Regions from separate parts of the Methylobacillus flagellatus KT genome, predicted to be linked through region 2. Evidence: predicted binding sites of a transcription regulator. Region 2 holds the regulator's gene; the other holds the start of a gene.
What was found. Region 2 encodes FliA, which starts transcription of late flagellar genes. Its sites were predicted from a motif close to CTAAAGTTNNCNNAAANNNTGCCGATANNA; they were not measured.

Region 1 (11,291 bases), 1.1 Mb from region 2:
TGGGGGTGGAGGCTTTGATCCGCTGGCATCATCCACAGCGTGGTCTATTGTGCCCAAGTAGCTTTATTCCGGTTGCCGAGGAGACTGGCCTCATCGTGCGCATCGGGGAGTGGGTATTGCGCGAGGCTTGCAGGCAGGCCATGGAGTGGAAGGCGTTGGGAGTGCCACTGCGCATGAGCGTCAACCTCTCGGGGCGCCAGTTCCGCCAAGAGAACCTGGTACAGACCATGACCAAGATCATTGAGCGAACTGGCATGGATAGCAGCCTGCTCGAATTGGAAATTACCGAAACCGTCCTGATGGAAGACGCGGAAGCGACCACTACTCGCCTGGCAGACCTCAAGGCCATGGGCATGCATCTTGCCATCGATGATTTCGGCACAGGTTATTCATCCATGGCATATCTCAAGCGTTTTCCCGTCAGCCGGCTTAAGATAGACCGCAGCTTTATCCGGGATATCCCCAATGATCCCGACGATGTCGCGATTACCACGGCCACTATCCAGATGGCGCACAGCCTGAAGCTTGAGGTCGTGGCAGAAGGCGTGGAGACCAAAGCACAGTTGCAATTCCTGCGGGAGCAGGGAAGCGATATGGTGCAAGGCTATTTATTCAGTCGTCCAGTGAGCGCACGGGAGATGGCAGAGCTTGTCATCACTGGCAAGGGGCATCAGGAAAATGATTTTATCCTGGAGCAATAAGGAATTTGTCCTGAATGCTAATTGTTCGTTTATAATCGCAACATTAGGTTGAATAATGATTATATGGAGATAAATGGTGGGAAAAACCTTAGTTGTGCTTAGTACTTTTGCATTGGCGATATCCAGCAGCTTGGCGATTGCTGATCATCACTTTCCCAAAGGAAAGGTCAGCTTGGAAACCTGCCTGGAAGCGGCGCTCAAGGCTAAACCAGGAACAGTGGTCAAGGTAGAGTACAAGCTGGAAGGCGAGACACCAGTTTATGAATTTGATATTGAGTCTAGCGATAGTACCGCTTGGGATGTAGAATGCGACGCTAATACAGGCAAGATCGTGGAAATAGAGCAAGAGGTCGACTCCGCAGACCATCCTCTGTTCAAGGCCAAACAGAAGGTAAGCGAAGCCGAGGCACGCAAGACAGCCCTTGCTGCGCATCCCGGTGAAATTGTCGAGGTTGAATACGAAATTGAAGAGAATGGCGCAGCCTCCTACGAGTTCGACATCAAGACCAAGGATGGCAAGGAATTCAAGGTCGAAGTGGATGCCTCTACTGGTAAAATCGTTGAAGCCAATCAAGAGTTTTACCAGATTGGCAAGGAATGATAGCTTTTTGACTGGACGGACAGTCGACAACGCTCCTTCGGGGGCGTTTTTTTTCGCCACTGCCATGAGAAATGCGATGATCAAGTGAGCAGAAGCCTTAACTTGAGCCCAAACCTGCCGTTAATGCATATATTATCGTCAAAATGGAAATCAACATGGATGTGAGTGCAATTGCGAGTGTTGCCTCCGATCTTTCAGCTACGCGCTTGCAGCAGGAAGTGGGGACGACGGTACTGAAAAAAGCCCTGGATATCAGCTCAGCCAATGCGTTGGCATTGCTGGAGGCGCTACCAGCTCCCTCCGCCAATCTGCCGGCACATCTAGGACAGAATGTGAATACGGTGGCTTGAAATATCCATATCAATATCAGGAAAAAATAAAGCCCTGCTTTGCAGGGCTTTATTTTTGAAGAAAAAAAGCAGACCTTCTCGGGGAGGATAAAGGCCTGCTATGAGGAGCTTGGAGATTCAATATACGTTAGGCATTCACCAGTCGGCCACTCTTGAGCTTGACACTGTCCCCTACAGAATAGTGGGGCATGTTGTACTGGGTAAAAGTATACAAGTGCCCATCGCTCATTCTGACTTTGATGATGTAGGTTGCGCCTTCCGCTGTTTTATCATTGATGTGGTAAGCATCGCTATTATTCGTATGAGAAGTAAAAGAGCGAATCGATATGATAGTGCCACACTCCAGGCAAGTATGAGTCGATTCGTTCTTACCCGCTTCGTTAGTGTCTTGTGTCAGTATATTGCTGATCACCATGGCGGCATTGGGATCGGTAATTAATTCCTGAGCAAGGTCGGGGCGATAGGTATGCGCCACAGGAATCAGGCCAGTCATCGCGGCGCTCCCTACCAAGCTGAATATCGTCATGGCGGTTGCTGCAACCAAGACCATGGGGTGCGTTTTTTTTGTATTGGATCCCATCATATGTTTAGTATCTCCGACTCATGATTTTCGTTTGGAGTATGCAGCCGAAAAATTCAATTAATCTATAGCGAAGAGTGTGCCAACATTAATAAATCTATATTTATCATTGGGTTAATTGAATTTGGAGCGAGCGGGCCCTTCTGTTTCATGTCTCAAAATTGAGACGTATTGCGTGCATGATGAGTTAACTTGTTGAAAATCAATGGGTAATTCCGTCTCTCAGAGGAGACATTAATGTGCGGTATTGTCGTTCTTGAACAACGCCGGCGTGAGCTGGTGGCGTTGCAATAGCTTGTAAAACTCGGTGCGATTGCGTTGCGCCAGGCGGGCAGCTTGTGTAACGCCTCCATTCGTGGCCTTGAGCAGCTTGATCAGGTAGTCGCGCTCAAAATTCTTCCGTGCAACTTCAAACGGTACAATGCCGCCGATGTTTTCTTGCAATGCTTTTTGTACCAAAGTGGCCGGGATTAAGGGTGTGGTGCAGAGCACTACGGTTTGTTCGACGATATTCTGCAACTGGCGGACGTTGCCAGGCCATGGCGCAGTGATCAACAGCTCCAAGGCTTCGGGGGCAAAGCCGTTGAGTTTTTTACGGTACTTGGTGGCCAGTTCGTTGAGAAAGTTATTGGCCAATAGGGAAATATCTTCACGACGTGCAGCCAGGGGAGGAATTTCAAGTCCGACAACATTGATGCGATAGTACAGGTCTTCGCGGAACCGTCCGGCTTTCATCTCCTCTGCCAGGTTGCGGTGAGTCGCAGAAATCACACGCACATCAATGTTGATGCTGGTATTGGACCCGACGGGACGGATGGCGCGCTCCTGCAGGGCTCTAAGCAGTTTTACCTGCAATGGCAGCGGCATGTCGCCGATTTCGTCCAGGAACAGGGTGCCGCCGTCAGCCGTCTGGAACAGCCCTTTGTGATCGCGCAAGGCGCCGGTGAATGCCCCTTTGCTATGACCGAATAGTTCAGACTCAAGCAGGGCTTCTGGAATGGCACCGCAATTGATGGCGATAAAAGGCTTGTCCCGGCGAGGACTGGCCTGATGGATGGCGCGTGCCAGCAACTCCTTGCCCGTCCCGCTTTCACCTTGGATAAATACGCTGGCATCGGAAACTGCCATGAGCTTGGCTTGCCCGAGCAAGTTTTCCATTTGCGGACTGCGTGTAATGATGCTCTTGCGCCATTCATTGTCGATATCCTGGTCATGAGGCTGCAGATCGCCTGTGCCGATGCGTAATGCGGCCTCTACCTGCTGCAGCAGTGACTTGCTGTCAAAAGGCTTAGTGAGGAAGCCGAATACGCCGCGTTGTGTCGCATCGACCGCTTCAGGGATCGAGCCGTGGGCTGTAACCATGATCACGGGCAAGGCAGGATCGGATTGATGGATGGCATCGAACAGGGCCAAGCCATCCATGCCAGGCATGCGTAAGTCTGTAATCACCAGGCTTGGTCGGCTGATGGCAATTTGGGACAGCGCCTCTTCTGCATTGGTGGCAGTGATGACTTGGTAACCTGCTGCCTGCAGCCTCATTCCCATGAGTTTGAGGATGTCGGGATCATCATCGACAGTCAGGATTTTCTTGGTTGTTCCTATCATTTACCGTTGCTCCGGGTTGGAGGGTTGTTCAGTGATTTCTGCATCATGGTTCTCTCAATTTTCTTCAATTCATCCAGCTTCTTTTGCAAGTTATCAGCTTTTTGCTGACTTTCGTCCGCGCGTCGCATTTCGTCGCGCAGGCGCTGGGTAAGCTTGGCGATTTCCGCTGCATTTTCTCTCAAGATGGAAACGATGGCTTTTTCTTCCTTGCCCAGCTGTTTTTCACGTGCCAACTCCTCAAGCAAGGGTTGTGCCTTGATCGGATCACGCAATTTGCTGCCAGGGATGGCATAGATAATGGCAACGCGGGTCTTTTGATGTAAGTCTTTATTGTTACTGCTGATTTTATTTAAAGCTTCTGCCAGCTCTTTTTTTTGTGACTCGAGCGACAGCTCGGAGAAATGACTGATGAATTCCAGCAGGTTGGAGGCAGCGTAGCGTTCCTTGGTCGGCTGAGGGGGGGGAGGAGGCGCCTGGTGGATAGGAGCTTGGGCAGGTGTCGGCTGGTGAGCGCAGGCGCTGAGCAAAGTTGCTGTCATGGCGATGGTAAGCAGGTTATTCAGGTTCATTTTGTTAAAGCTTTCAATGGAAGGGTAACGCGGAAACGGGCACCGCGCTCAGAAGGCAAGAGAATGATTTCACCGCCATGCGCGTCGACGTATTCTTTGGCGATGGAAAGCCCAAGCCCGCTGCCGCTGACCAGGCTCTCATGGGCGCTGTCGCCACGGTAGAAGGGCTCGAACAGTTTGGCCTTGTCGGATGCCATGACGCCGGGGCCGCCGTCGTGGACTTCGATGATGGCTTGGTGTGCCTGATGTGTAATGCTGATACGAATGCTGCTGGATGGCGAAGTGTACTTGACGGCATTGGAAATCAGGTTGTCCAGTACGGAGTGAATTTTTTCCCGGTCGGCCTGAATGAGAGTAGGAAAGAAGTCACGCTGGATATTGATATTCTTGTTGCTGATTGTCAGGGAGTAGTCTGCGAGAATTGCTTCCGCAAGTCCGGTGAGGTCTACAGTTTCCAGATTGAGCTGTGGCGCATGGAATTGCGCTGCAGTGAAACTGAGCAGGTTTTCTATCATTTTCTGCAGCCGTAAGCTGCTTTCACGCAGTATCCCGGCAATTTCGCGCTGTTGCGGCGTGAGAGGGCCACCCACTTCGTCACTCAGTAGCTCGCTGCCTTCCCGGATTGCGGTAAGCGGAGTTTTAAGCTCATGGGAGACATTGCGCAAGAAGCGCTGCTTCTGCTGGTCAAGCTCGTTCAGTTGTGCACGCAGCCAGTCCAGGCGTTCGCCCAGGTTGCGCAGGTCGCCAGGACCGTCGATGCTGATCGGCTCGCTATAGTCGCCCTCGCCAAGCTTGCGGATGGCGGCATCCATGCGCCGGATCGGTTGGGCGACGAGAAATGTGATCATGAGGGCGACCAGCAGCGCAACCGGGATCAGGGTAAGTGTCTGCCAGAGCATGATTTGCTGTGTTCGCTCTGCAGTTTCTGCAAGGATGGCGGATTCCCGATCTATCTGACGATTATTTTCATCGAGAATATCTTGAGCCTGTACCGTCAGGTCGGCAAACCGACCAACGATTTCTTCGATTGACGAGGATTCCGTGGAATGCTGCGCGACATTTTGAAAAAGTGCTTGCTCCTCTGCAGACAACTTGCTTAAAGCAAGCCTTTGCTTGCTGGTCATGGGAAGCTGGTCCAGATCGTGCCATGAATCGACGAACTTTTCATGCGCCTTCTCATAGTTTTCCAGCAGCAATTCATCTTCCAGCACAAAATACTGCCGCGCGCTGCGTTCCATGAAGGCGATCTGTTCGACGAGGGCACGGCTTGCCCGGGTAGCCTGTACTGCCTGAGTGACTGCATCGCTGCTCTGAGTGGCAAGCCGGTCCAGGTAAAGGGCTGCATTGCCGAATGCAAACAATAGCGGCAGCATCGCAAGTGCGAAACCGATCAGCAGTAGCTTGAGAAAGGATTTTGGGTATGTAATTTGCAAAGCGTGCGTTCCGTTCCTTTTCGTTGGCGAAGCTGGGATAATTTGAAGAAGCAAATTGCCTTCATCTTAAACCATCTCTTCTGTCACGGGCATACGGTGCTTGTCCTACAAAAGCCTGCCATCCAACATCCAAGTATAATGTCGCGATGGCTAATTTATCTCTTATCGTGGCGGTTGCCCGGAATCGTGTCATCGGCCTCAACAACGCCTTGCCCTGGCACCTTCCGGAGGACCTCAAGCGCTTCCGGGCCCTGACCACTGGTCACCATATCATCATGGGCCGCAAGACTTATGAATCGCTCAACCGGCTATTGCCGGACCGCACGACTATCATTGTGACTCGCAACCAGAATTATCATGTGCCAGGTGCCATGATCGCGCATAGCCTGGAGCAGGCGATAGACATGGCGGCAGATGATGCCGAGGCATTCCTGATCGGTGGCGCGGAGCTATACCAAGCTGGATTGAAGCTGGCCGACCGCCTCTATATTACGGAGATCGACGCCGAGTTTGCCGGTGACGCTTTCCTGCCCGCATTTGATTTACGGGATTGGCAGAAAGTGGCGAGTGAAGAGATGGTCAGCGCCCAGGGCTTGCCATTTCGCTATATCACTTATGTGCGTAAAAATAGCAAGATGCCTACGGGCTGAGTCTGTAAGGGGCAGACTCAGCCCCGTTTTCAATTGGCAACGCAGTCCACATAGTAGTGCGCCTTGCCATCCACGATTTCCTTTACCAGGCCGTGGACATCCGTCTCGAAACCGGGGAAGCGCTCATTGAAGTCGCGTGCGAAACGCAGGTAGTTGATGATGACTTTGTTGAAACGCTCGCCGGGAATCAGTAATGGAATGCCGGGTGGATAGGGCGTCAGCAATACCGCGGTGATGCGGCCTTCCAGCTCATCAATCAGGACGCGGTCGATCTTGCGATGGGCTACCTTGGCGAATGCATCGGTAGGCTTCATGGCGGGTACCATGTTGGACAGATACATTTCCGTGGTAAGGCGCGCCACGTCATTAGCTTTGTATATTTCGTGGATCTGCGTGCACAACTCTCGCAGGCCGATTCGCTCGTAACGCGGATGCTTGGCGACAAACTCAGGCAATACCTTCCATAACGGCTGGTTCTTGTCGTAGTCGTCCTTGAACTGCTGCAAGGCCGTTACCATCGTGTTCCAGCGGCCCTTGGTGATGCCGATGGTGAACATGATGAAGAAGGAGTAGAGGCCGGTTTTTTCCACAATGACGCCATGCTCGGCCAGATACTTGGTGACGATGGCGGCGGGAATGCCAATCTCGTCGGAAAATGCGCCATCTACATCCAATCCCGGCGTGATAATGGTGGCCTTGATCGGGTCGAGCATGTTGAAACCTTCGGCGAGATTGCCGAAGCCGTGCCAGCGTTCGCCAGCCTTGAGCATCCAGGCGGCGCGCTCTTCGATACCTTCCTCGGAGAGGTCGTCTGGCCCCCACACCTTGAACCACCAGTCACTACCCCACTCTTCGTCCACCTTACGCATCGCGCGGCGGAAATCAAGGGCTTCCATGATGGACTCCTCCACCAAGGCAGTGCCGCCCGGCGCTTCCATCATGGCGGCGGCGACATCGCAACTGGCAATGATGGAATATTGCGGGCTGGTCGAGGTATGCATCAGATAAGCTTCGTTGAACAGGTCGCGATCAAGCTGTATGTCCTGTGCGTCCTGCACCAAGATTTGCGATGCCTGGCTGAGGCCGGCCAGCAGTTTGTGGGTGGATTGGGTGGAAAACACCATGGACTGCTTGCAGCGCGGACGGTCGGCTCCAATCGCGTGATAATCGCCATAGAAGTCATGGAACGTGGCGTGCGGCAGCCAGGCTTCGTCGAAATGCAGGGTATCGATCTTGCCATCCAGCATTTCCTTGATTTCCTCGACATTGTAGAGCACGCCATCGTAAGTGGACTGAGTGATGGTCAGCACGCGCGGTTTGACATTCTTGTCCCCAATGAAGGGGTTGGCTTCCAGTTTTTTCTGGATGTTCTCCCAGGAGAACTCTGCCTTGGGGATTGGCCCGATGATGCCGAAATGGTTGCGGGTCGGCATCAGGAAGATGGGAATCGCGCCGGTCATGATGATGGAGTGCAATACCGACTTGTGGCAATTGCGGTCCACGATCACTACGTCACCCGGCGCCACAGTGGAATTCCAGACGATCTTGTTGGAGGTGGATGTGCCGTTGGTGACGAAGTAGAGGTGGTCGCAATTGAAGATGCGGGCTGCATTGCGTTCGGAAGCCGCCACCGGGCCGGTATGATCGAGCAACTGTCCTAGCTCGTCCACTGCATTGCAGACGTCGGCGCGCAACATGTTCTCGCCGAAGAACTGGTGAAACATCTGGCCGACCGGTGATTTGAGGAAAGCGACGCCGCCGGAGTGTCCGGGACAGTGCCAGGAATATGAGCCGTCCGCCGCATAATGAGTGAGTGCACGGAAGAAGGGCGGCGGCAGGCTGTCCAGGTAGGCGCGCGCCTCACGTACAATATACTTGGCGACGAACTCAGGCGTATCCTCGAACATATGGATAAAACCGTTCAGTTCACGCAGGATTGCATTCGGGATATGGCGCGATGTGCGGGTTTCGCCATGCAGGAAGATGGGAATTTCCTCATTGCGGAAGCGGATTTCATCCACGAAATTACGCAGGTTCTCCAGCGCTTCCGGGGATTCTTCAATGAATTCCTCATCGTCTATCGACAGGATAAAGGCAGAAGCACGGCTTTGCTGCTGGGCAAACGAAGTCAGGTCGCCGTAACTGGTGACACCGAGCACCTCGAAGCCTTCATTTTCAATGGCCTTGGCCAGCACGCGGATGCCCAGGCCGGAAGAGTTTTCTGAACGGAAGTCCTCGTCAATGATGACGACAGGGAAACGGAATTTCATGAGGCCTCCTGAAGGCATACAGGGCCTGCTGCCACATTGTTCATGGAGAACATGGCAACAGACCCCTCATTAAAAAAAGCGCAATATAGCATAATCACTCGCGATGCATATGACCGCGAAGCGTGCGTTGCGGTCAGATCTTGGGCAGGGTGACTCCTACCTGGCCCTGGTATTTGCCACCCCTGTCCTTGTAAGAAATTTCACATTCTTCGTCAGACTCAAAAAAGAGCACCTGGGCGCAGCCTTCTCCCGCATAAATCTTGGCCGGCAACGGGGTGGTATTGCTGAATTCCAGTGTGACATAGCCCTCCCATTCGGGCTCGAACGGGGTAACGTTGACGATAATCCCGCAGCGCGCATAAGTGGATTTTCCGAGACACACGGTCAGAACGCTGCGCGGAATGCGGAAGTATTCAACCGTACGGGCCAGGGCAAATGAGTTAGGCGGGATAATACAGAAATCGTTCTTGAATTCGACAAATGAGTTGGGATCGAAATTCTTGGGGTCGACAATCGTGCTGTTGATGTTGGTGAAGACCTTGAACTCATCTGCGCAACGGATATCGTATCCATAGCTCGAGGTGCCATAGGAGACGATCTTCTCGCCATTCACTTGGCGGATCAGGTTGGGCTCGAACGGCTCGATCATGCCATGCTGTGCTGCCATGCGGCGTATCCATTTATCGGATTTAATGCTCATTGCAATCTCTTTCGCTGAAAGACAAAAAGCGGAGTGTATGCACTCCGCTTTGGTTCGTCATTTAAGATGAAATTATTTTTTATCGCCACCCAGCGCAATACTGTAGCGCCAGAATTGGTCCTCATGCTCGAATATGACCTTGGACGCTTCAGGGTCACTGCTGCCGGCAGGATACTGGTGTACAGGCTTGCGGTCCTTGGCCCAAGCCTCGATGACAGGATCCACTAAGCGCCACTGGGCTTCCACTTCGCTGATGTGCAGGTAGAGCGAGTTATCCCCTTCCATTAGGTTCAGCAGCAGGGCCTCGTAAGCATCGATGGTTTCATCACCTTCCTGGCGGTTGGCGCCGTCGAGCTCAATCGTGCGGGTCGCGATATCCAAGCCGGGAATCTTGGACTGGATTTCAAACTTGATGCATTCTCTCGGCTGGATGCCGATGATGAGCCAGTTCTGATCCTGCCCGTTGCCCAGTTGCAGCGGTGCTTTCTTGAAGCGGATCGCAATGCGGGTATCTGCCTCGTGAAGGCGCTTGGCCGTGCGGATGTAGAATGGCACGCCTTCCCAGCGTGGGTTGTCGATGAACAGCTTGAGCGCGGCGTAGGTTTCCACCACACTGCTGTCGTCGCCGAGTTCTTCCAGATAGCCAGGCACTTTTTCACCCTTGATTTCACCGGACGAATATTGTGCGCGGAATGCGTATTTTTCCAGCTCGTCGACCGGAATAGGGCGAATGGCTTCCAGGACCTTGATCTTCTCGGCGCGGATGTCGTCCGGATTCAGCGAGGCTGGTTGTTCCATGGCGGTCAGCGCCAATGTCTGTAACACATGGCTCTGAATCATGTCGCGCAGCGCGCCGGTAGCATCGTAGAACTGGGTGCGCTCGCCAACCCCGAGTTGTTCGGTATTGGTGATCTGCACATGATCGATGTAGTCCTTGTTCCACAAAGGTTCGAGGATGGTATTGGCAAAACGTTGCAGCATGATGTTCTGCAAGGCGGATTTACCAAGGTAGTGGTCAATGCGGTATATCTGGCTTTCCTTGAGGTGCTTGGTGATCGAGGACTGCAGCTCTTGAGCGCTCTTCAGATCAGTGCCGAATGGTTTCTCGACGACAACGCGACGCCAGTATTTGCCTTCCTCGGTCAATCCAACGCTGGCGAGCTGGTCAACAATCGCTGCAAAATCAGATGGCCGTACAGAAAGGAAATAGGCCAAGTTTTGCGGGAAGATAGCCTCGTCCGATAAGGTTTCCTTCAGGCGGGTGAAGGAGCTGGGGTCATCAGGCGGATTGGCATGGTAATGATGGCGCTCGATAAAGCGCTTGAACACTGCCTGGTCATAGCCCTTGGGGAACTTGGCATCCAGCATGCTCTTGATGTCTGCAAGCCAGTCCTCGCGAGAAACCTGGCTGCGGCCAACGGAGAGGATGGCCATTTTCTCAGGCAGGCGACCAGCCTGGTCAAGACGGAATAGTCCAGGCATGAGCTTGATGCGGGAGAGGTTGCCGCTCGCACCAAACAGAACAAGGGTACAGGGGTCTATGACTTTCATTCAGTGTTCTCTAATTTTGGGTTGGTCATGACGACCATGCAGGGGACATGGCCGTCGCATTGCTTACTTGGTTTTGACGGCATGTCCGCCAAAGGCGTTGCGCATCATGGATAGCAGCTTGTAGCTGTAGCCAGTATCCTCCTGGCTGGCGAAGCGCATTTGCAATGCCAGGGTCAGCACAGGGGCGGCAACACCCTGGTCAACAGCCTCGACCACTGTCCAGCGGCCTTCGCCGGAATCTGCAACGTATGGTGCAATCGCGGACAACTCCTGATCGTGCG
Region 2 (11,291 bases):
TGATCGCGGTAATTGAAGTGCAATAACCCTTTATATCTGAATCATCGGGACCTGAATGCCTCCTGATGCGCCATGTCCCGCATCAAAGCTCCCAAACGAAAATACTCGGGGCACCGGGCCTATCCTGAATTTGCAATTTGGGAACCACTCCCGGAATCTCAAACTCGTAACTGATAAGCAAACTACCTGCCTGCATTTCCTTCTTGGCCTTGCGCCAGACATCAGGCATCGCCGCCGGGGAGAGATACGCGAACACTACGTCATACTCAGAAAGATTAACGGCCTGGTAGTCGCCATACTTGAATGAGACGGGAGATTTTTTTAAGTAGGTCAACAAGACGCTTACCAGCCATGGCAAAGGCGCGAGCTCAACTCCGGCACAGCTGGCATTCAGGCGCTCACGTGCCAGATAGAGGACAAGCCCTCCCGTGCCGCTGCCGATATCGAGCACACTGACCTTCCTGTCAGCAGGAACAAGCGCCTTCACCTGACGCCAGGTTGCAGGCAGAGATGGATAGAAAGGCACCTGGGTGCGATACGTGCTCCAGAACACGGCCAGGGTAAAACAAAACGCCAGCAGATATATCCATGCAGGTAACTGCCACTGCAGCATGAGCAGGACAGCCACGGGGAATAGCAAGTGTATCCACCGCCACCAAACGGCCATTGCCAGCAGGATGGACAAGATAGAGGCAACCACACCTTGCAGCAGGAACAGCATCCAAACCGGCAACCCACCCCAGCCAGACCGCCATAGCGCCTGGCTAACCCCCCACACTGCCACAAGCGCCGCCAGCTGGATAAAAAAAGCCAGGATAGCGGGGGGAAGCCGCCTCCTGGCATCACTCAACTCCGGCGCTTGCTCCTGCTTACCCAACATGGGCAGGAACCATTAAACACTGTAGAAACCTCATATCGATTGGTTACGCCGTCAATGCCGCAGCACGCTCCTTGGCCTTTCTGGTCTTGCCGGCACGTGAAGGCACATGGCAAAGGTTGCATTGGTAGCTGTCATGCAGATCATAGGCATTGACGACAAACTCTCCGCCACAGCAACTGCAACGCTGCATTTTTAACATGTTGCTGTCGAGAAAACGGATTAGGGTCCAGGCACGCGTCAATGACAGCACCACGTCATCATCATGTGGTTCGCTCCCCACTTGCTGCAGATAGAGCTTGTAAGCCTTCATGACCGCCGTGATGCCTGTTACCCCGGCATGCTGAATCAGGAAATGATAAATGTTGGCAAAAATCGAAGAGTGGATATTCGGTTGCCACGTCAGGAACCAATCGGTGGAAAAGGGTAGCATGCCCTTAGGTGGCGATACCCCCTTGATTTCCTTGTACAGCTTGATCAGGCGCTCGCGAGACAATGTGGTCTGGGACTCCAGAAGCTGCAGCCTTGCGCCAAGATGAATCATCTGGATGGCCAACTGGATTTGCTCTGCTTCGTTGATGACACTCTTACTCATGATACCCCCCGATACCCAATGAAGTACTGATCCTTCTGCCTGAATGTTGTTTGGTTCAGGCCATTATTCTATTGGCTTTAATGCTCAGGCAATTTCCTCAACACCCTGTCCCGCCATCAAGATAGCGGCGTGGGCCTGGGCCTGCATACGATCCTTGGTATAGCTTGTCAGCATGCCGAGAATTGCCGTGTCATCGAAGCGGAAACGCGTCAGCATCATGTTGAAGCTACTCAGTTTCAACAATTGCGCATTGCTCAGACCCTCCAGCAAATCTGCAATCTCCTGACTCAAACCAAGACGGAAAATCGCACTCGCCTTATCCGCACGGATCATTTGCTGCGCCAGCATCAGATAACTCAGGTTTGCGTCTTTGATTTCTGCCATGATTTCTTGCTCGTTCATTTTCCAGCTCCCTTGCTTGAGAAAAGTCAGCGCTGCATATGCAGTGCAGGTGAGACGTACTTTGAACTGTTTGGGATCAGGCAAATACTGGGGTCTGTCGGTTTTTCACGTAAGACAAACGAACACAGCCGATACAGTGTTTGTCTTACAAACACTGTATCGGCCTTGGGAGACAAGGCTTTCCAGAGGAGGAGCAACACTTTTTTTATAAAGCTAGTGCAATCTAACGATGCATATCTTTCACAATATTTTCAGCAATACATGTTTAACGACAGCAACTAATCAATCTTTAGGGGAAATTCAAAAAAAATTTCTAAAAATTTATAAGTTATTGTTTTATAACTAAATAATAAAATTAATTTCCTGTATTCATTCTATCTATCGGCAGATGGGCACCAGACTTTAGGCATTCTTTAAAAAAAATTTCATTCCTTTGGCAGGAATAACCGGTTTTCCCCCCTCTATTCTTCGATTCCATTCCTGTCTGCGTGGCAAATAATGCAGTCATCATGAAGGGCAACATGGACAAGACATATATGTTGCCTCCATCAGGAAACCGACGCACATGGCACAAGATAGTGATTTGGAAAAAACGGAACAGCCCACGCCCCGGCGCATCGAAAAAGCCCGGGAGGATGGCGATGTCCCGCGTTCGCGCGAGTTTTCCACTTGCGTCGTACTGATGGCGGGCGGGCTTGGTCTCATGATGCTAGGAAGCAGGCTCAACCAGGCGATGCTGAGTAACATGATCAGCAGCCTGCGTATCAGCCGCGAGGCTGCCTTCGACTTCAGCTTACTGCTCAGCAAGATTGCGAGCGGCGTCCTGGATTTGCTGATCGCATTTGCGCCTTTGATCCTGTTGCTGCTGGTCGTGATTGTGGGCGCCCCGGTACTGGTGGGCGGTTGGAATTTCAGCAACAAGGCGTTCCTCCCCAAGTTCAGCAAACTCAACCCGCTCAACGGTATCAAGAACCTGTTTTCGAAGAATTCACTGGTAGAGCTGATCAAGGCCATCTTGAAGGCCGCCTTGGTAGGCACTGTTTCCTACATGGTAATGGCGCACGATTTCGACACCCTGCTCTCGCTGCCGACACAGCCCCTAGAAACTGGTATTGCCCAAGTGGACGATATCTTGATCAAGGGATTCCTTTTCATTGTGTCGGCACTGGTGCTGGTCGCACTGATTGACGTGCCCTACCAGCGCTGGAGCTACACCAATAAGCTCAAGATGACCAAGGAAGAGGTCAAGCAGGAAGCCAAGGAAAGCGACGGCAATCCACAGATCAAGGGGCGTATCCGCCAGCAGCAACGTGAAATGGCTCGCCGCCGCATGATGGCCGAGATCCCCAAGGCAGACGTGGTGATCACCAACCCGACTCACTATGCCGTGGCCATCAAGTATGACGACCAATCCATGGCGGCTCCTCGCGTGATCGCCAAGGGCGCCGATGATATCGCCCTCAAGATCCGGGAAATCGCCGGCGAACATAACGTTGCCATCCTGGAATCCCCTAAGCTGGCACGGGCCCTTTTCGCCCATACCGAACTGGGCGATGAAATCCCGCAAGCGCTCTATGCCGCTGTCGCCGAAATCCTGGCGTATGTCTTCCAGCTGCGCAGCTACAAGACGCACGGCGGCTATTATCCCGACATGCCAACCGTATTGGACGTGCCGGACGCGATGGACCCTCATATGAAAGGAGACAGCTAAGTCATGAATGCTTTCAAACTCCCTTCATGGTTGAACGGCGGAAGCTCAATGGCGGCTCCCATCATTATCATCATGCTGCTTGCCATGATGATCTTGCCATTGCCAGCCATCGCACTGGACGCCTTGTTCAGTTTCAACATTGCGCTTTCCATCCTGGTATTGCTGGTCGGCCTGCAAACCTCCAAGCCGTTGGACTTCATTGCCTTCCCGACCGTATTGCTAGTCACCACCATGCTGCGCCTTTCACTCAACGTAGCCTCGACCCGTGTCGTCTTGACGGAGGGCCATACCGGCCCGGATGCCGCCGGCAAAGTGATTGAAGCATTCGGCCATTTCCTTATCGGTGGCAACTACACCGTGGGGATCGTCGTATTCGTCATCCTGACCATCATCAATTTCGTCGTCGTTACCAAGGGTGCTGGCCGGATTGCGGAAGTCGGCGCCCGGTTCACCCTGGATGCCATGCCCGGTAAGCAGATGGCAATTGATGCGGACCTGAACGCTGGGCTGATTGGTGAGGAAGAAGCACGTAGCCGCCGCAAGGAAATTGGTCAGGAAGCCGAGTTCTACGGTGCTATGGACGGTGCCAGCAAGTATGTGCGTGGCGATGCAGTGGCGGGAATACTGGTCATTGTCATCAACATCCTCGGGGGATTGATCGTTGGCATGGTCCAGCACGACCTCAGCTTTGCCGATGCAGTCAAGAACTATACCCTGCTGGCGATCGGAGACGGTTTGGTGGCACAGATTCCAGCCCTCATCATCTCGGTAGCAGCCGGTGTCGTCGTTTCCCGCGTCGCCGATGACCGTAACATCAGCAATCAATTGACAGAACAACTACTGTCCAATCCCCGTGCCATTTACATCACAGCCGCGATCATTGCCGGCTTGGGCCTGATTCCAGGCATGCCTCATTTTGCCTTCCTGGTGCTTGCAGGATTGCTCGCTGGTGTTGCCTTCACGGCCGAGAAAAAACAGCAAGTCAAGGAGGCCGAGCCTGAAACAGCTCCTGCCGAGGTCAATGATTCTCCGGAAGCCAGTTGGGATGACGTCATGCCTGTAGATGTCATCGGCCTGGAAGTCGGCTACCGCTTGATTCCATTAGTCGATGTCGCACAAGGTGGTGATTTGCTGAAGCGCATCAAGGGACTGCGGAAGAAGTTTGCGCAGGAAGTCGGCTTCTTGCCGCCTCCCATCCACATCCGCGACAACCTTGAGCTGCGCCCTGCAGGCTACCGGATTACCTTGAAAGGTGTTGAAGTCGGCAGCGGCGAGTCCTTTCCTGGGCAATATCTGGCCATCGACCCCGGCAATGTCACCGGCCCACTCAGCGGCACAACCACGACCGACCCGGCATTCGGGCTGCCGGCCGTATGGATAGAAGCCAATACCCGCGACCAGGCCCAAGCCATGGGATACACCGTGGTCGATACCAGCACCGTCATCGCCACCCATCTCAATCATATGATCACATCCCATGCTGCAGAACTGCTGGGGCGCCAGGAGGTACAACAGCTGCTGGATCATATTGGCAAGGAGTCTCCCAAGCTGGTTGAAGACTTGGTACCCAAGGCACTCAGCCTGTCCAGCGTGCAGAAAGTGCTGCAGAACCTGTTGATGGAAGGCGTGCATATCCGCGACATGCGCACCATCATCGAGACCCTCTCAGAACATGGGCCACGCACCCAGGATACCGACGAACTCACCTCGCTGGTCCGCATCCAGCTCGGGCGTGCCATCGTGCAGCAGCTGTTTCCCACCGGCAATGAGGTGCCGGTCATGACATTGGACCACAACCTGGAACGCTTGCTGATGCAGGCATTGCAGGCCAGCGCCAATGGCGGCGCGGCCATCGAGCCGGGACTGGCAGAAACACTTTCAACCCAGGCGGCAAATGCCGCCAAGCAACAGGAACAAATGGGGCTAGCCCCGGTATTGCTGGTTCCTGGCTCGCTGCGCACCGCATTATCCAGATTCCTGCGCCGCGCAGCGCCGCGCCTGCGGGTGCTCTCGCATGAAGAACTTCCTGATACCAAAACCATACGCGTTACCAGCCTGATCGGAGGCCAAGCATGAACATCAAACGTTACTTCGGAAAAAACTCCCGCGAAGCCTTGAACATGGTCAAGCAAGAACTGGGAGCCAATGCCGTCATCCTCTCCAACCGTGCCGTCGAAGGCGGCAATGAAGTACTGGCGTTCCGCGAGGAAGACATGGCGGCATTGGTGGCACGCGACAAGCCGACGCCAAGCCCGGCCAAGGTGCGTCATTCACCAGCCGATACAGAAGAAACCCTGGTGTCGATGCTGAACCGCAACCAGCGCATCCTGAAACCAGCGGAACCGTTGAACCAGCAGCAACTGCTGCAACAACGCTCACTCGCGACAGGAAGCAAGGGCACGCACAGTGAGCCCCATGCGACTGCCGCCGCCCAGGTTGCCAAGCCCTTGGTCAGAAGCAGAGAGCACGCAGGGAGCGAACAGCCCGGGCAGGACCGCCTGGCCCAGCGCGAATTAGCTCATATGATGCAAGAGCTGCGCTCCATGCGCGGCGCCATCGAGTCACAGCTGACGGAAATCACCTGGGCCAACATCCAGCAGCGCGATCCGGTCAAGTCCAATATACTCGGCAAGATGATCTCGGCAGGATTCAGTGCCGGGCTCGCGCGCCAGATCGCGGAGAAGGTCCCTGCTGACCACAGCGAAACAAATGCCATGAAATGGCTGCAGAATGTGATCAGCAACAATATCCACACCATTAGCGACGAGCAGCAGATTCTGGACCAGGGCGGCATATATGCCTTGGTCGGCCCGACTGGCGTCGGCAAGACCACGACGACGGCCAAGCTGGCAGCCCGCTTCGTGATGAAGCACGGTCCGCGCAAGCTAGCCCTCATCACGACCGACTCCTACCGCATTGGCGGGCACGAGCAACTGCGGATCTACGGCAAGATCCTCGGCGTCATGGTGCATGCCGTCAAGGACGAAGCCGACCTACGCATTGCCCTGAACGAACTCAAGGGCAAGCACACCATCCTGATCGACACGGTCGGCGTCAGCCAACGTGACCGTATGGTGGCGGAGCAAATTGCCATGCTGTCCAAGACAGGCCTGCCCATCAAAAAGATCCTGTGCATGAACGCCACCAGCTCTGGCGAAACCCTGGTCGACGTCATGGACGTATACAAACGCTACGGCCTGGATGGCGGTATCATCACCAAACTGGACGAGGCCGCATCGATCGGCAGCGTCCTCGATATCATCATCCGAGAACGCCTCAAGCTATATTACGTCGCGAATGGTCAACGCGTGCCGGAAGATATCCATCTCGCCAACAATCACTTCCTCGCACACCATGCCTTCAAGATGACACGCCAAAAAGCGGAGCAATTCCAGTTTCGCGAGGCCGAAATGCCCTTCCTGATGGCGAATGTCGCTACCAGTGGCAGAATCCTGGAGGCGCCGCATGAATCATCAGTACAAAGACCAAGCGGCCGGCTTGCGCCGCCTGATGGCGGGCCCCAAGCCAAGAATCATCTCCGTCCTGTCGGCAGCTGGAAAACCCGAACATACGCGCTTCATGACCAATCTTGCCGCTCCGCTGCATCGGCAGGGCAATACAGTGCTGGTCGTCGAGGCAACCAGCACCCCGGTGCACGAGGCGAGGCACTACGGCATAGATAGCAACCAAGCCACATTACTGGAGGCCCTGCTGCGCCCAGAACTGCTCCAGCCGTTAATCACCGATGACAGCCGTGGTTATTCTGTTGCAAAATTACTGCCAGGCAATACTGCCAGCCGCTTTCTGCAACAAGACAACATCAAGCAGCAACTCGAGCGTTTATTCTTGACCATGGCAGGTCAGCACGACATCGTACTGGTGGATGCTGCGCTCACCGTTGAAGACACCATGCCGCTGGACGTACTACACCATGGGGAGATACTGATACACATGACGCGGGATACCGGTTCCATTACCCAGGCCTATACCTTGATCAAGCGGCTATGCAGCCAGGTAGGCAGGCGTACCCTGGATATTGTGGTGTCGCATGCAAGTGAGGCGCAGGCCCATGTGGTGTTCAATAATATCGCCGCGGTCGCGCACCGGCATCTTGATATCAAGCTCGACTTTGCTGGCCTCATCCCGTCAGATGAGCATCTGAATATCGCAGCAAAACTTGGGCGCAATGTCATCGAAGCCTTTCCCAAGACCAAGGCTGCGGCAGCATTTAAGGCATTAGCAGGCAAAATAGACCATAATCATGGTTTATTGGAAACGTCGCTCAGCTAAGAGGACCCAAGTGATGTATACCTTGCATGGAAAAACCAGCCCGAAGGAAGAACTGCTGAAGCAGCATGCAAGCCTGGTCAAAAAGATTGCGTACCAGCTCAAGGCCAAGCTGCCTGCCAGTGTCGACATCGATGACTTGATACAGGCTGGCATGATGGGACTGCTCGATGCCAGCAATCGCTATGAAGATAACCATGGCGCGCAATTCGAGACCTATGCGGCCCAGCGTATCCGTGGCTCCATGATTGATGAACTGCGCCGGGCCGACTGGCTTCCACGCAGCGTGCGCAAGAATATGCGCGATGTGGAAAGCGCCGTGCACCTGCTGGAACAGAAACTCGGTCGGCCTCCCACCGAAGGCGAGCTTGCCCGAGAACTCAACCTGTCCATGGATGATTTCCAGGGGATGCTGGACGACTGCAGTGGGCACCAGCTCATCTACTACGAAGATTTCAGTGAACAGGACAGTGGAGACCACTTCCTCGACCGCTATCAATCCGATGATTCGGGAGACCCGCTGAAGGCCCTACTTTCCAGTGACTTCCGGGAAGCGTTGATCGAAGCCATAGAAGCGTTGCCTGAGCGCGAAAAAATCCTCATGGGCCTCTACTACGAGCAGGAAATGAACCTCAAAGACATCGGCGCCATCATGAGCGTATCCGAATCCCGGGTTTGCCAATTGCACACCCAGGCCGTCGCGCGGCTGCGCGCCAAACTGAAAGAGAAATTGTGGACTGGAGCAGTCTAGGCGGCATACTCCTTGCCCTCGCCGGCATCCTGATAGGGCAGGCGCTTGAGGGAGGGAAGTTCAGTTCCCTCATTCAGCCTGCCGCATTCATGATCGTACTGTTCGGTACCATAGGTGCCGTGCTGTTGCAGACCCGACCCGTATTTTTCATCCAGGGGATAAGGTTATTGCAATGGGTCGTGTTTCCCCCGCAGGACGACAGGGAAAAACTGGCGCGCCGTATCACCAGCTGGAGCCAAATTGCGCGCAAGGACGGCATCCTGCTGCTGGAGAACCATATGTACTCGGAACAGGATCCCTTCGTGAAAACGGCATTGCGCCTGGTGATCGATGGAACGCCTCCCGAAAAGATCCGCGATATCTGCAACGTGGATATCAACCGCTATGAGGCAGCGCAGCGCAATGCGGTCAAGATATGGGAAGCCGCTGGCGGCTATGCTCCAACGATTGGCATCCTGGGTGCTGTGCTCGGCCTGATCCATGTCATGGAGAACCTTTCCGACCCAGGCAAGCTGGGCAGCGGCATCGCAATTGCCTTTGTGGCGACTATTTACGGCGTAGGTTTTGCCAACCTGCTCTTCCTGCCGATCGCCAATAAGCTCAAGGCACTCGTGCAATTGCAGACCACCCGGCGTGAAATGGTGGTCGAAGGCGTGGTGGGGATCGCAAATGGCGAGAATCACAAGATTATCGAAGAACGCTTGAATGCTTACTTACGCTGAATCTGGGTGGATATGGGAAGAAGAAGAAAATTTGAGGATGAGCCAGACAACAATGACCGTTGGCTGGTCTCCTATGCAGACTTCATTACCCTGCTGTTCGCTTTTTTCGTCGTCATGTATGGCATCTCATCAGTCAACGACCAGAAATACAAGGAACTCACCTCTGCCCTGGGCAGCGCATTTAGCGGCAACACCAACGACAATACCTCCAGCCCCTCGCCTGATACTCCTCCCGCTGCGGATAGACATGTCCTGAAGACAACGCCCACCAGCAGCCTGATCCATGCCCTGCCGCTATCGCGGCTGCAGAAGGAGAGGCAGCGCAAGGAACAAGAAAGCATTAGCGCCATGATTGCCACACTCAACCGCGCGCTAGGCAATTTGGCCACCAACGGCAAAATCAGCATCAGCAAAACCAGCTTGGGCGTACGCATCGATATTGCCGACGGTGTATTGTTTCAGGCAGGCTCGGCAGCCATCAAGGCGGAGGCAGACGCTCCTATCAGTGAAATTACACAGATACTGGCTGACCAGCAATATGCCATCCAGGTAGAGGGCCACACCGACAATGTCCCGATCAGCAACGCCCAGTTCCCTTCCAATTGGGAGCTCTCTTCGATGCGGGCCACGAGTGTCGTCCGCAAAATGATAGAAAACGGCATTGATGCCGCACGGCTCAGTGCCGTCGGTTATAGCGACACACAGCCCATCGCTGATAATCAAACGGCGGAAGGGCGCGCGCAGAACCGTCGCGTCTCTATCATGGTGCTTTACCACAAGCCTGAAAAACTTCAGGGCGCAGCCAATCAGCAATAAATAAAAAAGCCGGGAAACCTCCCGGCTTTCTACTGTTCTGTCGTAACCTGCTCAAGCATGGGCATTGTAGCGCGTTGAACCGGTACTAGCCTGGCCATTGGGCCCGTAGAACTGCTCCAGTGAAGGTGGCCTGCCCAAGGTATCCAGTACCTGCTGGTTACGCCGGAACTGCTTACTGATCAAAATCCCGTTCACGCGATTGAGCTCCTTGGCTTGATCTATCAGGCTTTGGAACCTACCCCAGGATTTCTGTATGACAGCATCCTGAACTGCTATCCAGGCAGCAAGGCCGCGCTCGTCAGGGCCGAATCCCAAGCCAGTAATTGCCTGGTAGCGGGCCTGGGTACTAGCGTTGATGTCCTGCAAGACACGAGCCTTGTCATTCAGCAAACCTTCCATGGCGTCCACATCCACCTTGACCAGGCTAGCCTGCTCACGCTTCAGGAGCTCCAACAGGTTTTCGGTCAATGCAATTTCATGCTCAAAGCTGGCTGTGGTCATGTCAGGTCACCTTTTATTCCTGCGCAGCTTCAACGTTGAGCTGTCAACAGGTCTTTCACTGTATTGATCAGGCCATCTGCGACTTTTTCAGAGTCAACCCTAAACTGGCCGCTGGAAATGGCAGATTTGATCGCGTTGACTTTGTCCGCGTCATACACTTGCTCACTGGCCCCGGCTGCTTCAATAGATTGCAATTGCGCGGCTAGGGGAGACAAGGTGACGCTTTCACCGGCAACAGGCGCCTTGTTTTCGCTGGCGCGAGGAGCAGGCCTGTTCTCCGTCTTGTCATTGTTAAGCGCAACTGCTTTCTGAAGTGCGTCATCGATTTTCATGGCAATTCCTTAAGCTGGTTTCATCGCGGCAAAACCGCATACCGATATATTGCTCTTATCGGCAGCATTTTTGTCAACTTTAATGAAAAAGTTTAAATCCTTTTGCCTGCAGTCACAAAGCCTGTCGCCGTGTTATATCCATTACGCCGTCAATATTGCTAGAAAATGACCTCGATCAGGCCGCCCCGGCGGGCCAAGCCACTCACCACCCGGCCATTGCCCACTTTCACCTTCACGCGCTGGCCGTCTCCTGCGCTAGTGAGGGCCGTCCCTTCCGCTGACACCTTGAATCCCTCG

Region 1: the regulator FliA is predicted to act here: its motif matches at 1,399-1,428, upstream of MFLA_RS04660 (YjfB family protein).

The regions. Positions count from the first base shown of each region.
Region 1 covers NC_007947.1:955,237-966,527, forward strand. Annotated here, with positions in the region: gene MFLA_RS04650 (putative bifunctional diguanylate cyclase/phosphodiesterase) at 1-701, shown strand, start outside; gene MFLA_RS04655 (PepSY domain-containing protein) at 775-1,302, shown strand; gene MFLA_RS04660 (YjfB family protein) at 1,458-1,652, shown strand; gene MFLA_RS04665 (hypothetical protein) at 1,780-2,235, opposite strand; gene MFLA_RS04670 (sigma 54-interacting transcriptional regulator) at 2,467-3,837, opposite strand; gene MFLA_RS04675 (hypothetical protein) at 3,834-4,406, opposite strand; gene MFLA_RS04680 (sensor histidine kinase) at 4,403-5,839, opposite strand; gene MFLA_RS04685 (dihydrofolate reductase) at 5,986-6,489, shown strand; gene MFLA_RS04690 (arginine/lysine/ornithine decarboxylase) at 6,519-8,759, opposite strand; gene dcd (dCTP deaminase) at 8,893-9,459, opposite strand; gene zwf (glucose-6-phosphate dehydrogenase) at 9,532-11,010, opposite strand; gene gnd (phosphogluconate dehydrogenase (NAD(+)-dependent, decarboxylating)) at 11,074-11,291, opposite strand, start outside.
Region 2 covers NC_007947.1:2,080,043-2,091,333, forward strand. Annotated here, with positions in the region: gene MFLA_RS09915 (class I SAM-dependent methyltransferase) at 83-880, opposite strand; gene flhC (flagellar transcriptional regulator FlhC) at 924-1,475, opposite strand; gene flhD (flagellar transcriptional regulator FlhD) at 1,557-1,874, opposite strand; gene flhB (flagellar biosynthesis protein FlhB) at 2,440-3,585, shown strand; gene flhA (flagellar biosynthesis protein FlhA) at 3,589-5,661, shown strand; gene flhF (flagellar biosynthesis protein FlhF) at 5,658-7,268, shown strand; gene MFLA_RS09945 (MinD/ParA family ATP-binding protein) at 7,165-7,875, shown strand; gene MFLA_RS09950 (RNA polymerase sigma factor FliA) at 7,889-8,623, shown strand; gene MFLA_RS09955 (flagellar motor protein) at 8,605-9,345, shown strand; gene motD (flagellar motor protein MotD) at 9,358-10,161, shown strand; gene MFLA_RS09965 (flagella synthesis protein FlgN) at 10,213-10,662, opposite strand; gene flgM (flagellar biosynthesis anti-sigma factor FlgM) at 10,692-10,994, opposite strand; gene flgA (flagellar basal body P-ring formation chaperone FlgA) at 11,153-11,291, opposite strand, start outside.